Regions from separate parts of the Streptomyces sp. NPDC029956 genome, predicted to be linked through region 1. Evidence: predicted binding sites of a transcription regulator. Region 1 holds the regulator's gene; the other holds the start of a gene.
The links. The regulator HrcA, encoded in region 1, represses chaperone genes, less so after heat shock. The targets are predictions, from matches to a motif close to TTNGCACTCNGNNNNNCNGAGTGCNAA.
Positions count from the first base shown of each region.

Region 2: groES (co-chaperone GroES) is a predicted target of HrcA. The motif match lies at 2,917-2,943, and genes of this name have one in related genera.

Region 1 covers NZ_JBVHZJ010000022.1:110,435-115,545, forward strand. The annotation lists gene ACZ4XX_RS19665 (16S rRNA (uracil(1498)-N(3))-methyltransferase) at 1-546, opposite strand, end outside; gene ACZ4XX_RS19670 (nitronate monooxygenase) at 543-1,622, opposite strand; gene dnaJ (molecular chaperone DnaJ) at 1,770-2,906, opposite strand; gene hrcA (heat-inducible transcriptional repressor HrcA) at 2,907-3,926, opposite strand; gene ACZ4XX_RS19685 (MBL fold metallo-hydrolase) at 4,075-4,803, shown strand; gene ACZ4XX_RS19690 (DUF3097 domain-containing protein) at 4,814-5,111, shown strand, end outside.
Region 2 covers NZ_JBVHZJ010000080.1:19,908-25,018, reverse strand. The annotation lists gene ACZ4XX_RS37210 (hypothetical protein) at 1-264, shown strand, start outside; gene ACZ4XX_RS37205 (THUMP-like domain-containing protein) at 367-1,557, opposite strand; gene ACZ4XX_RS37200 (polysaccharide deacetylase family protein) at 1,687-2,613, shown strand; gene ACZ4XX_RS37195 (hypothetical protein) at 2,610-2,876, shown strand; gene groES (co-chaperone GroES) at 3,088-3,396, shown strand; gene groL (chaperonin GroEL) at 3,529-5,111, shown strand, end outside.

The DNA of each region.
Region 1 (5,111 bases):
GAGCGCCCCGCTCGGGTGGTCGCGGTCCTCGTGCAGCACGGCCGCGAGATCGGCGCCGGCGAGCAGCGTGGCGACCTGCTTGGTCGTCATCAGGTCCGCGACCTCGGGGAACCGGGAGCGGCGCGACTGCTTCCCCGCCTCGCGCGCGGTGGACCGCCACTTGGCGAGCGCCTTGAGGCCCCGGTCTCCCTTCCACTGCGTGATGCAGCGGGAGGCGGCCCACGGCACGATCGCGTCCACCCCGGTCTCCGTCATGGTCTCGACGGCGAGTTCGCCCCGGTCGCCCTTGGGCAGCGCCTGGACGACGGTGATGCGGGGCTCCTCGTCGGGGTCCTCGTGGACCTCGTCGACCCGGACGGTGAGCTGGTCCTTGTCCTCGGCGGCCAGCACCACGCACGCGGCCCAGCGGCCCCGGCCGTCGGCGAGGACGAGTTCCTCGCCCTCCCGCAGCCGCTTCACGGAGACGGCGTGCCGCCCCTCGGGGCCGTCCAGGAGAAAGCTCCCGGGGCCGGGAACGGCGTCGACGACGAAGACGGGTGCGGTCATGAGGCGCTCCTGTGGGGCAGCTCGGAGAGAGCGGTGGCGAGTTCGGCGGCCAGCACCTCGACCAGTTGCCCGGCGGGGAGTTCGCGTGCGAGCCGGTGGCCCTGACCGGCCCACAGGGCCATGCCCTGGGCGTCGCCCGCGGTGGCGGCGGCCTTGCGGATCGGGGCGGTGAGGTGGTGGATCTCGGGGTAGGCGGCGGGGGCGTACGGCCCGTGCTCGCGCATGAAGCGGTTGACGAGGCCGCGCGCCGGACGCCCGGTGAAGGCCCGGGTGAAGGCGGTCCGGGTGTACAGCGGGTCGGTCAGGGCCCGCTTGTGCAGCGGGTGGGCGCCCGACTCTGGGCAGCAGAGGAAGGCCGTGCCGAGCTGGGCGGCGTCCGCCCCGGCGGCCAGGGCGGCGGCGATCTGCGCGCCGCGCATGATGCCGCCGGTCGCGACGATCGGCAGGGCCACGCTTCCGCGGACCAGGCCGAGCAGGGCGAGCAGCCCGGTGCCCGGGGCGTCGTCGGCGGGGTCGTCGCGGAACGTGCCCTGGTGTCCACCCGCCTCGGCGCCCTGCACACAGACGGCGTTCGCCCCGGCCTGCTGCGCGGCGAGGGCCTCCTCGGCGGAGGTGACGGTCACGATCGTGAACGTTCCCACACGCGCGAAGGAGGCGAGGACCTCGGGCGCGGGGCAGCCGAAGGTGAAGGAGACGACGCGGACCGGGTCCTCCAGGAGGATCGCCAGCTTGGCGTCGTACGCGTCGTCACGGCAGTCGTCGGTCTCGCCGAGCGGGGTCTCGTACCAGGTCGACTCGCCCGCGAGCTGATGCCGGTAGACCTCGACGGAGGCGAGGTCGGCGGGCCGCCCGGACTCCGGCAGGAAGAGGTTGACGCCGAAGGGGCGTGCGGTGAGCCCGCGTACCTGCTTGATCTCCTGGTAGAGGCCGCCGGCCGTCTTGTACCCACCGGCCAGGAAGCCGAGTGCCCCGGCCGCGCACACGGCTCCGACCAGCTCGGGAGAGGAGGCGCCACCCGCCATGGGGGCCTGCACGATCGGAAACCGAGAGAGATCGTTCAGTGCGGTGGTGGACATATGGGCATCGTGTCATGCCCCTGCTTCCGGGCCGAATCCGTACGTCAGGTACGGAGGAGGCGCGATGCGGGGTACCCGCGGTACGGAAAGGGCGGCACACGCACGATCGCGTGTGCCGCCCTTCCGTACATCGGATTCCGGCGCTGCCTACCGCCCGTTGAAGGCGTCCTTCAGGCGGGAGAACAGACCCTGCTGACCCGGCTGGAACTGCCCCGTGGGCCGCTCCTCGCCGCGCAGCTTGGCCAGTTCGCGCAGCAGGCGTTCCTGCTCCGCGTCGAGCTTGCCCGGGGTCTGCACCTCGACGTGCACGATCAGGTCGCCCCGGCCGTTTCCGCGCAGATGGGTGACGCCACGGCCGTGCAGCGGGATCGACTGGCCGGACTGGGTGCCCGGGCGGATGTCGATCTCCTCGACGCCGTCGAGGGTCTGCAGCGGCACCTTGGTGCCGAGCGCGCCCGCGGTCATCGGGATGGTGACCGTGCAGTGGAGGTCGTCGCCGCGCCGCTGGAAGGTGTCGTGCGGCGTCTCGTGGATCTCGACGTACAGGTCGCCGGCGGGGCCGCCGCCGGGGCCGACCTCGCCCTCGCCCGCGAGCTGGATCCGGGTGCCGTTGTCGACACCCGCGGGGATCTTGACCGTGAGGGTGCGGCGGGACCGGACCCGGCCGTCGCCCGCGCACTCGGGGCACGGGGTCGGGACGACGGTGCCGAAGCCCTGGCACTGCGGGCAGGGCCGGGAGGTCATGACCTGGCCCAGGAAGGACCGGGTGACCTGCGAGACCTCGCCGCGGCCGCGGCACATGTCACAGGTCTGCGCGGAGGTGCCGGGTGCGGCGCCCTCGCCCGAGCAGGTCGTACAGACGACCGCCGTGTCGACCTGGATGTCCTTGGTGGTGCCGAAGGCCGCCTCGTTGAGGTCGATCTCCAGACGGATCATGGCGTCCTGGCCGCGGCGGGTCCGCGAGCGCGGGCCGCGCTGCTGGGACGTGCCGAAGAAGGCGTCCATGATGTCGGAGAAGTTGCCGAAGCCACCGGCCCCGAAGCCGCCCGCGCCGCCTCCGCCGGAGGCCGAGAGCGGGTCGCCACCCAGGTCGTAGACCTGCTTCTTCTGCGGGTCCGAGAGGACCTCGTAGGCGGCGTTGATCTCCTTGAAGCGTTCCTGCGTCTTCGGATCGGGATTCACATCCGGGTGCAGCTCGCGTGCGAGCCTCCGGAAGGCCTTCTTGATCTCGTCCTGGGAAGCGTCGCGGCGCACGCCGAGTACGGCGTAGTAGTCCGTGGCCACTTACGACTCCGCCAGGATCTGTCCGACGTAACGTGCCACTGCGCGTACCGCTCCCATCGTTCCGGGGTAGTCCATGCGGGTCGGTCCGACCACGCCGAGTTTGGCGACTGCCTCGCCGCCCGAACCGTAGCCGACCGAGACGACGGACGTGGAGCTCAGCCCCTCGTGGGCGTTCTCGTGCCCGATGCGTACGGTCATGCCCGATTCCTTGGCCTCGCCGAGCAGCTTGAGGAGCACGACCTGCTCCTCCAGAGCCTCGAGGACGGGCCTGATCATCAGGGGGAAGTCGGGTCCGAAGCGGGTGAGATTGGCGGTGCCGCCGATCATCAGCCGCTCCTCGTGCTCCTCGACGAGGGTTTCGAGGAGGGTCGCGAGCACGGTCGAGACCGTGGCGCGGTCCTCCAGTTCCTCGAACGACTCGGGGAGATCCTGCACCAGCTGCGGCACGTCGGCGAACCGGCGGCCGACGACCCGGCTGTTGAGCCGGGCCCGCAGGTCGGCGAGCGAGGTCTCGCCGAACGGCGCGGGGCAGTCGATGACCCGCTGCTCGACGCGGCCGGTGTCCGTGATGAGCACCAGCATCAGGCGGGCGGGGGCCAGCGAGAGCAGCTCCACGTGCCGGACGGTCGAGCGGGTCAGCGAGGGGTACTGGACGACGGCGACCTGACGGGTCAGCTGGGCGAGCAGCCGGACCGTACGGCCGACGACGTCGTCCAGGTCGACCGCGCCGTCGAGGAAGTTGTGGATGGCCCGGCGCTCGGGCGTCGACAGCGGCTTGACGCCGGCGAGCCGGTCGACGAAGAGGCGATAGCCCTTGTCGGTCGGAATGCGGCCGGCGCTGGTGTGAGGCTGGGCGATGAAGCCCTCCTCCTCCAGCACGGCCATGTCGTTGCGCACGGTCGCCGGCGAGACGCCGAGCTTGTGGCGCTCGGTGAGCGCCTTGGACCCGACGGGCTCCTCCGTCCCGACGTAGTCCTGGACGATGGCGCGCAGGACCTCGAGTCTGCGTTCGCTGAGCATCGTGCGCACCTCCAGCTGTCGTCGTCGTTCCGGTTGCTCCGCTTTTGGCACTCGCCCTGTCCGAGTGCCAGCGATCCCCCGGCCAGTGTACGGCGGCGGGCGTCGCTCCTGGCAAGGTGGCGACGCCTCCACCGGCTAGCGTCGCCGCATGGACGTGGATTGGGAAGCGCACGGATGGGAGCGGCTCGCGGACGGGGTGGGCCGGCGACGGCTGCCCGGGTGGGACGCCACGGTCGGACTGGTACTGGGTGAACGGGCGGTGCTGCTGTACGACACGGGATCCTCGCTCGCGGAGGGCGCCGGGCTGCGGACACGGATCGCGGACCTCACGGGCGGCCGCAGAGTGACGCACATCGCATTGAGCCACCCTCATTTCGACCATGTTCTCGGCACGGCGGCGTTCGCGGGCGCGGAGGTCTTCGGCGCGGTGGGCTCGGACGAGCTCCTCGGCCGGGTGCGGGACCGGGAGGCGCTGCGCGCGGACGCGGTACGGCACGGGCTCGACGAGACGGCGGCGGCCGAGGCGGTGGACGTCCTGGTGGCCCCGCGGCACGTGGTCTCCGGCGAGTGGACGCTCGACCTGGGCGGACGGCAGGTCCTGCTCGCGAACGTCGGCCCCGGCCACACGGGCCACGACCTGGTGCTCCTGGTGCCGGGCGAGCGCGAGGTGGTCTTCTGCGGCGACCTGGTCGAGGAGTCGGGAGAACCGCAGGCGGGCCCGGACGCGATCCCCTCCCGCTGGCCGGACGCGCTCGACCGGCTGCTGCGGCTCGGCGGCGAGGACGCGGTGTACGTGCCGGGGCACGGGGCGGTGGTGGACGCCACGTTCGTACGACTCCAGCGGGAGGAACTGGCACGCCGCTTCCAGGTGGCCTAACGTCACCGAAATGCGCAGCTACAACCCGGATCTGACACCCCCTTGGAAGAAGTCGGCACCCGTCCCCGAGGTCCCGGCCGACCGTGATCTGGTCGTCGAGGAGGTCACGACGGGCTTCTGCGGGGCGGTGATCCGCTGCGAGGCGGGCACGGTGACCCTGGAGGACCGCTTCGGCAAGCACCGCGTGTTCCCGCTGGATCCGCGCGGCTTCCTCCTGGAGGGCCGGGTGGTGACCCTGATCCGCCCGTCGGCCGCTCCCGCCCGCCCCACCCGGACGGCGTCGGGCTCGGTGGCGGTCCCGGGGGCGC
Region 2 (5,111 bases), on a different contig from region 1:
GGCCCGACGGACGCCCGGCTGCGCGCCCCCGTCCTCAGTGCCTGCTGGCTGCTGCTGTCCTTCGCGATGTGCGGCCTGGGCCTCTGGATGGGCTTCGCGGTCCCGGCGGGCGTCAGCCGCGACGACGGCTACGGCCTGGTCGCCTACGGGATGGGCGTCGCCATGATCCTCTGGGTCACCGGGCTGACGGGTCTGGTGAAGGCCGTCGGCCACTACCGCTTCGCGGTGCGGCTGACGGGCCGCGGGCCGGCGGCCGCGTCCTGAGGGGCAGCCGCTCCGGGCCGTCGGCCTTCGTGGCGTCGCGCGTCGCGTCCCTCGGCCGCCGCGCGTAGGGATGCCCCGCCCGTCGCGTCCTGAGCGGTGGGGTCAGCGGCCGCCGCCCGCCGGCCGGCCGATCAGCATCGTCGGGGCTCCGGCGACCCGGGTGAGCAGGACCGTCGCCGCGTTCGGGCCCTTCGGCTTCACCCTGCGGCGGATCTCCTCGGGTTCGACCGCCGAACCGCGCTTCTTCACCGTCAGGGTGCCGACCTCGCGTTCCCGCAGCAGGGCCTTCAACTTCTTGAGGTTGAAGGGGAGTTCGTCGGTGATCTCGTACGAGGCGGCGTACGGCGTCGGGACCAGCTCGTCCGCCGTGACGTAGGCGATCGTCTCGTCGATCAGACCGCCGGCCAGCTCCTCCGCCACCTCGGCGACGAGGTGCGCGCGGATGACCGCGCCGTCCGGCTCGTAGAGGTAGCGGCCGACCGGGCGGACCGCCGGGTCGGGGAGGCCGCGGCCGACGAGGCCGGCGCCCGAGGGCAGCAGGGTGGCGCGGCGGGCGCCCGGTTCGGTGCCGAACCAGAGGACGGCCTCCTTGACGTCCCCGCCGTCCGAGATCCACTCGGCCTCGGCTTCCGCGGGGACCGCCTCGTGGGGGATGCCGGGGGCCACCTTGAGGGCCGCGTGCGGGGCCTTGCGGGCCGCCTCGACCGCCCAGGAGAGCGGCGGGGAGTACGCCTCGGGATCGAAGATCCGGCCCCGGCCGCCGCGCCGGGCCGGGTCGACGAAGACCGCGTCGTAGGGGGCGGTGTCGATCTCGGTGACGTCCGCGCACCGCACCTCGATGAGCTCCGCGAGGCCGAGCGCCTCGGCGTTGGCGCGGGCGACCTCCGCCGTCAGCGGGTCGCGGTCCACGGCGAGGACCGAGATCCCGGCGCGCGCCAGGGCGATCGCGTCGCCGCCGATCCCGGAGCAGAGGTCCGCGACGCTCCGGATCCCGAGCTCCTTCATCCGGCCGGCCCGGTAGGTGCCGACCGAGGCGCGCGTCGACTGCTCGACGCCGTTCGGCGTGAAGTACATCCGGTACGCGTCCTCCGCGCCGAACTTCGCCACCGCCCGCTGCCGCAGCCGTGCCTGCCCGACGGCCGCCGTGACCAGCTCGGCGGGGTGGTCACGGCGCAGCCGGGAGACGACCGCCAGTTCCTGGGCGGGGTCGTGGTCGCGCAGAGCCGTGAGGAGCGTCTGGCCCTCGGGGGTGAGCAGCGGGGCGAAGGAGGCGAGGTCGGTCACCCGTCCCATTGTGGGCCCTGTGATGCTGTGGGCCGGCCGGGGGACCGAGGGCACGTACGGCGGTGTCGTACCCGGGAAGAGGCGTCCGCGCTGACAGGATGCGGCGCCATACGACTCGTACGACAAAAGGAATAAATGATGGCAAAAGGTGTGCACGGTTCCTCCCGGGTGCTCGGGGCGGTGCTCGTCGTCGCCGCCCTCGCCTCCGCCGCCACCGGCTGCTCCGAAAGCGCCGAGCCGGACCGCGGCGCGCCCGCCCCCGCCGCCGGGCAGCAGGCGCGGGCCCAGGAGCAGGCCGCGGCCGGTGCGCTCAACGCGTACGTCGAGAAGGTCCGCAAGCAGCGCGCCGCCCGTGTGCTCGCCGCCAGGAAGTGGGGCCTCGCCAAGCCCCCGCTCGAAGCCCCGGCCCCGCCCGCCGTCAAGCCGAAGATCACCACCCGCAAGGGCTTCGAGACCGACGGCGAAGGCCTGCCCCCCGTCTTCACCACCGTCCCGACCAAGCAGAAGATCGTCTTCCTGACGATCGACGACGGCTCGGAGAAGGACCCCGAACTGCTGCGGATGATGAAGGAGCTGAAGATCCCCTACAGCGCCTTCCTCAGCGACTACGTCGTCAAGGACGACTACGGCTACTTCGCCCGGATGCAGAAGTCGCAGGAGGAGGGGGTGGCCCTGCACAACCACACCCTCAACCACCGCTACCTGCCCGGACTCTCGTACAAGCAGCAGAAGCGCGAGATCTGCGGCATGCAGGACGTCATCGAGAAACGATTCGGCAAGCGGCCCCCGCTGTTCCGCCCGCCGTACGGCAACTACAACGAGGACACCCTGCGGGCCGCCAGTACCTGCGGCGTCAAGGCCGTCCCGCTCTGGGCGGCGGAGGCCTTCCCCGACCACATGGAGTGGCGCGAGTGGGACCGGGACCTGCACCCCGGCGACATCGTCCTCACCCACTTCCGGGGCAAGGAGGACTGGAAGGGCAGCATGGCCGACATGGTCCGCCGGGTGATGAACGTGATCACGGCCAAGGGGTACGCGGTCGCGAAGCTCGAGGACTACGTGTGACCCGAGGACTGTGTGCGAGCGGACGTCGGGGGCCACGCGCGAGCGAGCGGCGCGGGCCGCGTGCGAGCGGGCGGCGGGCGGCGGTGCTCCTGGCCGCGGTGCTCGTGCTGGGGCTGACCGGATGCGCCTCGACCGTGGACTCGATCGAGCGGCTCGGCCGGAAGGCGGCGGAACGCGTCGGACCCCGCGACGCGAAGCCGGCACCGCCGGCCGACCGCGCCTCGAAGGGGCTGCTGCCGGTGCCGGACGTCCGGGGCGACTGAGGCCCCTCCCCGCCGGGACGGCACCGCCACGAGTGAGGAATTGGCACTCCGCTTGACCGAGTGCTAATCGCGGTCATAGTCTCGGCTCTGGCACTCACCACTGGAGAGTGCCAACAGAGCGACGGGCAGGTCCGGCACCCGCGACGACGGATCCACCTGGTCGCCACCTCAGACAGTTGACCCCGAGATCTCCGAAGGGGGAGGTCGGATCGTGACGACCACCAGCTCCAAGGTTGCCATCAAGCCGCTCGAGGACCGCATTGTGGTCCAGCCGCTCGACGCCGAGCAGACCACCGCCTCTGGCCTGGTCATCCCGGACACCGCCAAGGAGAAGCCCCAGGAGGGCGTCGTCCTGGCCGTGGGCCCGGGTCGCTTCGAGAACGGCGAGCGTCTGCCGCTCGACGTCAAGACCGGCGACATCGTGCTGTACAGCAAGTACGGCGGCACCGAGGTGAAGTACAACGGCGAGGAGTACCTCGTCCTCTCGGCTCGCGACGTGCTCGCGATCGTCGAGAAGTAATTCACCGACGTACCGAAGTACCTGAAGTACCGAGCACCCAGCAGATGCTCAGAGCTGCGCCCCGAGGCCCCTTCCAGGCGCCCCGGGGCGCGGTTCGTTCCACCCCGATTCCGAGAGGGCTGAACCGCTCCCATGGCGAAGATCCTGAAGTTCGACGAGGACGCCCGTCGCGCCCTTGAGCGCGGCGTCAACAAGCTTGCCGACACGGTGAAGGTGACGATCGGCCCCAAGGGCCGCAACGTCGTCATCGACAAGAAGTTCGGCGCCCCCACCATCACCAACGACGGTGTCACGATCGCCCGCGAGGTCGAGATCGAGGACCCGTACGAGAACCTCGGCGCCCAGCTGGTGAAGGAGGTGGCGACCAAGACCAACGACATCGCGGGTGACGGCACCACCACCGCCACCGTGCTCGCCCAGGCCCTGGTCCGCGAGGGTCTGCGCAACGTCGCCGCGGGTGCCTCCCCGGCCGCGCTGAAGAAGGGCATCGACGCCGCCGTCAAGGCCGTCTCCGACGAGCTGCTCGCCACCGCGCGCCCGATCGAGGACAAGTCCGACATCGCCGCCGTCGCCGCGCTCTCCGCGCAGGACCAGCAGGTCGGCGAGCTCATCGCCGAGGCGATGGACAAGGTCGGCAAGGACGGTGTCATCACCGTCGAGGAGTCCAACACCTTCGGTCTTGAGCTCGACTTCACCGAGGGCATGGCCTTCGACAAGGGCTACCTGTCCCCGTACATGGTGACCGACCAGGAGCGTATGGAGGCCGTCCTCGACGACCCGTACATCCTGATCAACCAGGGCAAGATCTCCTCGATCCAGGACCTGCTGCCCATCCTGGAGAAGGTCATCCAGGCCGGCGCCGGCAAGCCGCTGCTGATCATCGCCGAGGACGTCGAGGGCGAGGCCCTGTCGACCCTGGTCGTGAACAAGATCCGTGGCACCTTCAACGCCGTGGCCGTCAAGGCCCCCGGTTTCGGTGACCGCCGCAAGGCCATGCTCGGCGACATCGCCACCCTCACCGGTGCGACCGTCATCGCCGAGGAGGTCGGCCTCAAGCTCGACCAGGCCGGCCTGGACGTGCTCGGCACCGCCCGCCGCGTCACCATCACCAAGGACGACACCACGATCGTCGACGGTGGCGGCGACTCGTCCGAGGTGGCCGGCCGCGTCAACCAGATCAAGGCCGAGATCGAGTCCACGGACTCCGACTGGGACCGTGAGAAGCTCCAGGAGCGCCTCGCGAAGCTGGCCGGCGGCGTGTGCGTGATCAAGGTCGGCGCCGCCACCGAGGTGGAGCTGAAGGAGAAGAAGCACCGTCTCGAGGACGCCATCTCGGCGACCCGCGCCGCGGTCGAGGAGGGCATCGTCTCCGGCGGTGGCTCCGCGCTCGTCCACGCCGTCAAGGTCCTCGAGGGCAACCTCGACAAGACCGGCGACGAGGCCACGGGTGTCGCGGTCGTCCGCCGCGCCGCCGTCGAGCCGCTGCGCTGGATCGCCGAGAACGCCGGCCTCGAGGGCTACGTCATCACCTCGAAGGTGGCGGAGCTCGACAAGGGCCAGGGCTTCAACGCCGCGACCGGCGAGTACGGCGACCTGGTCAAGGCCGGCGTCATCGACCCGGTGAAGGTGACGCGCTCCGCGCTGGAGAACGCCGCCTCGATCGCCTCCCTCCTCCTCACCACCGAGACCCTCGTGGTGGAGAAGAAGGAAGAGGA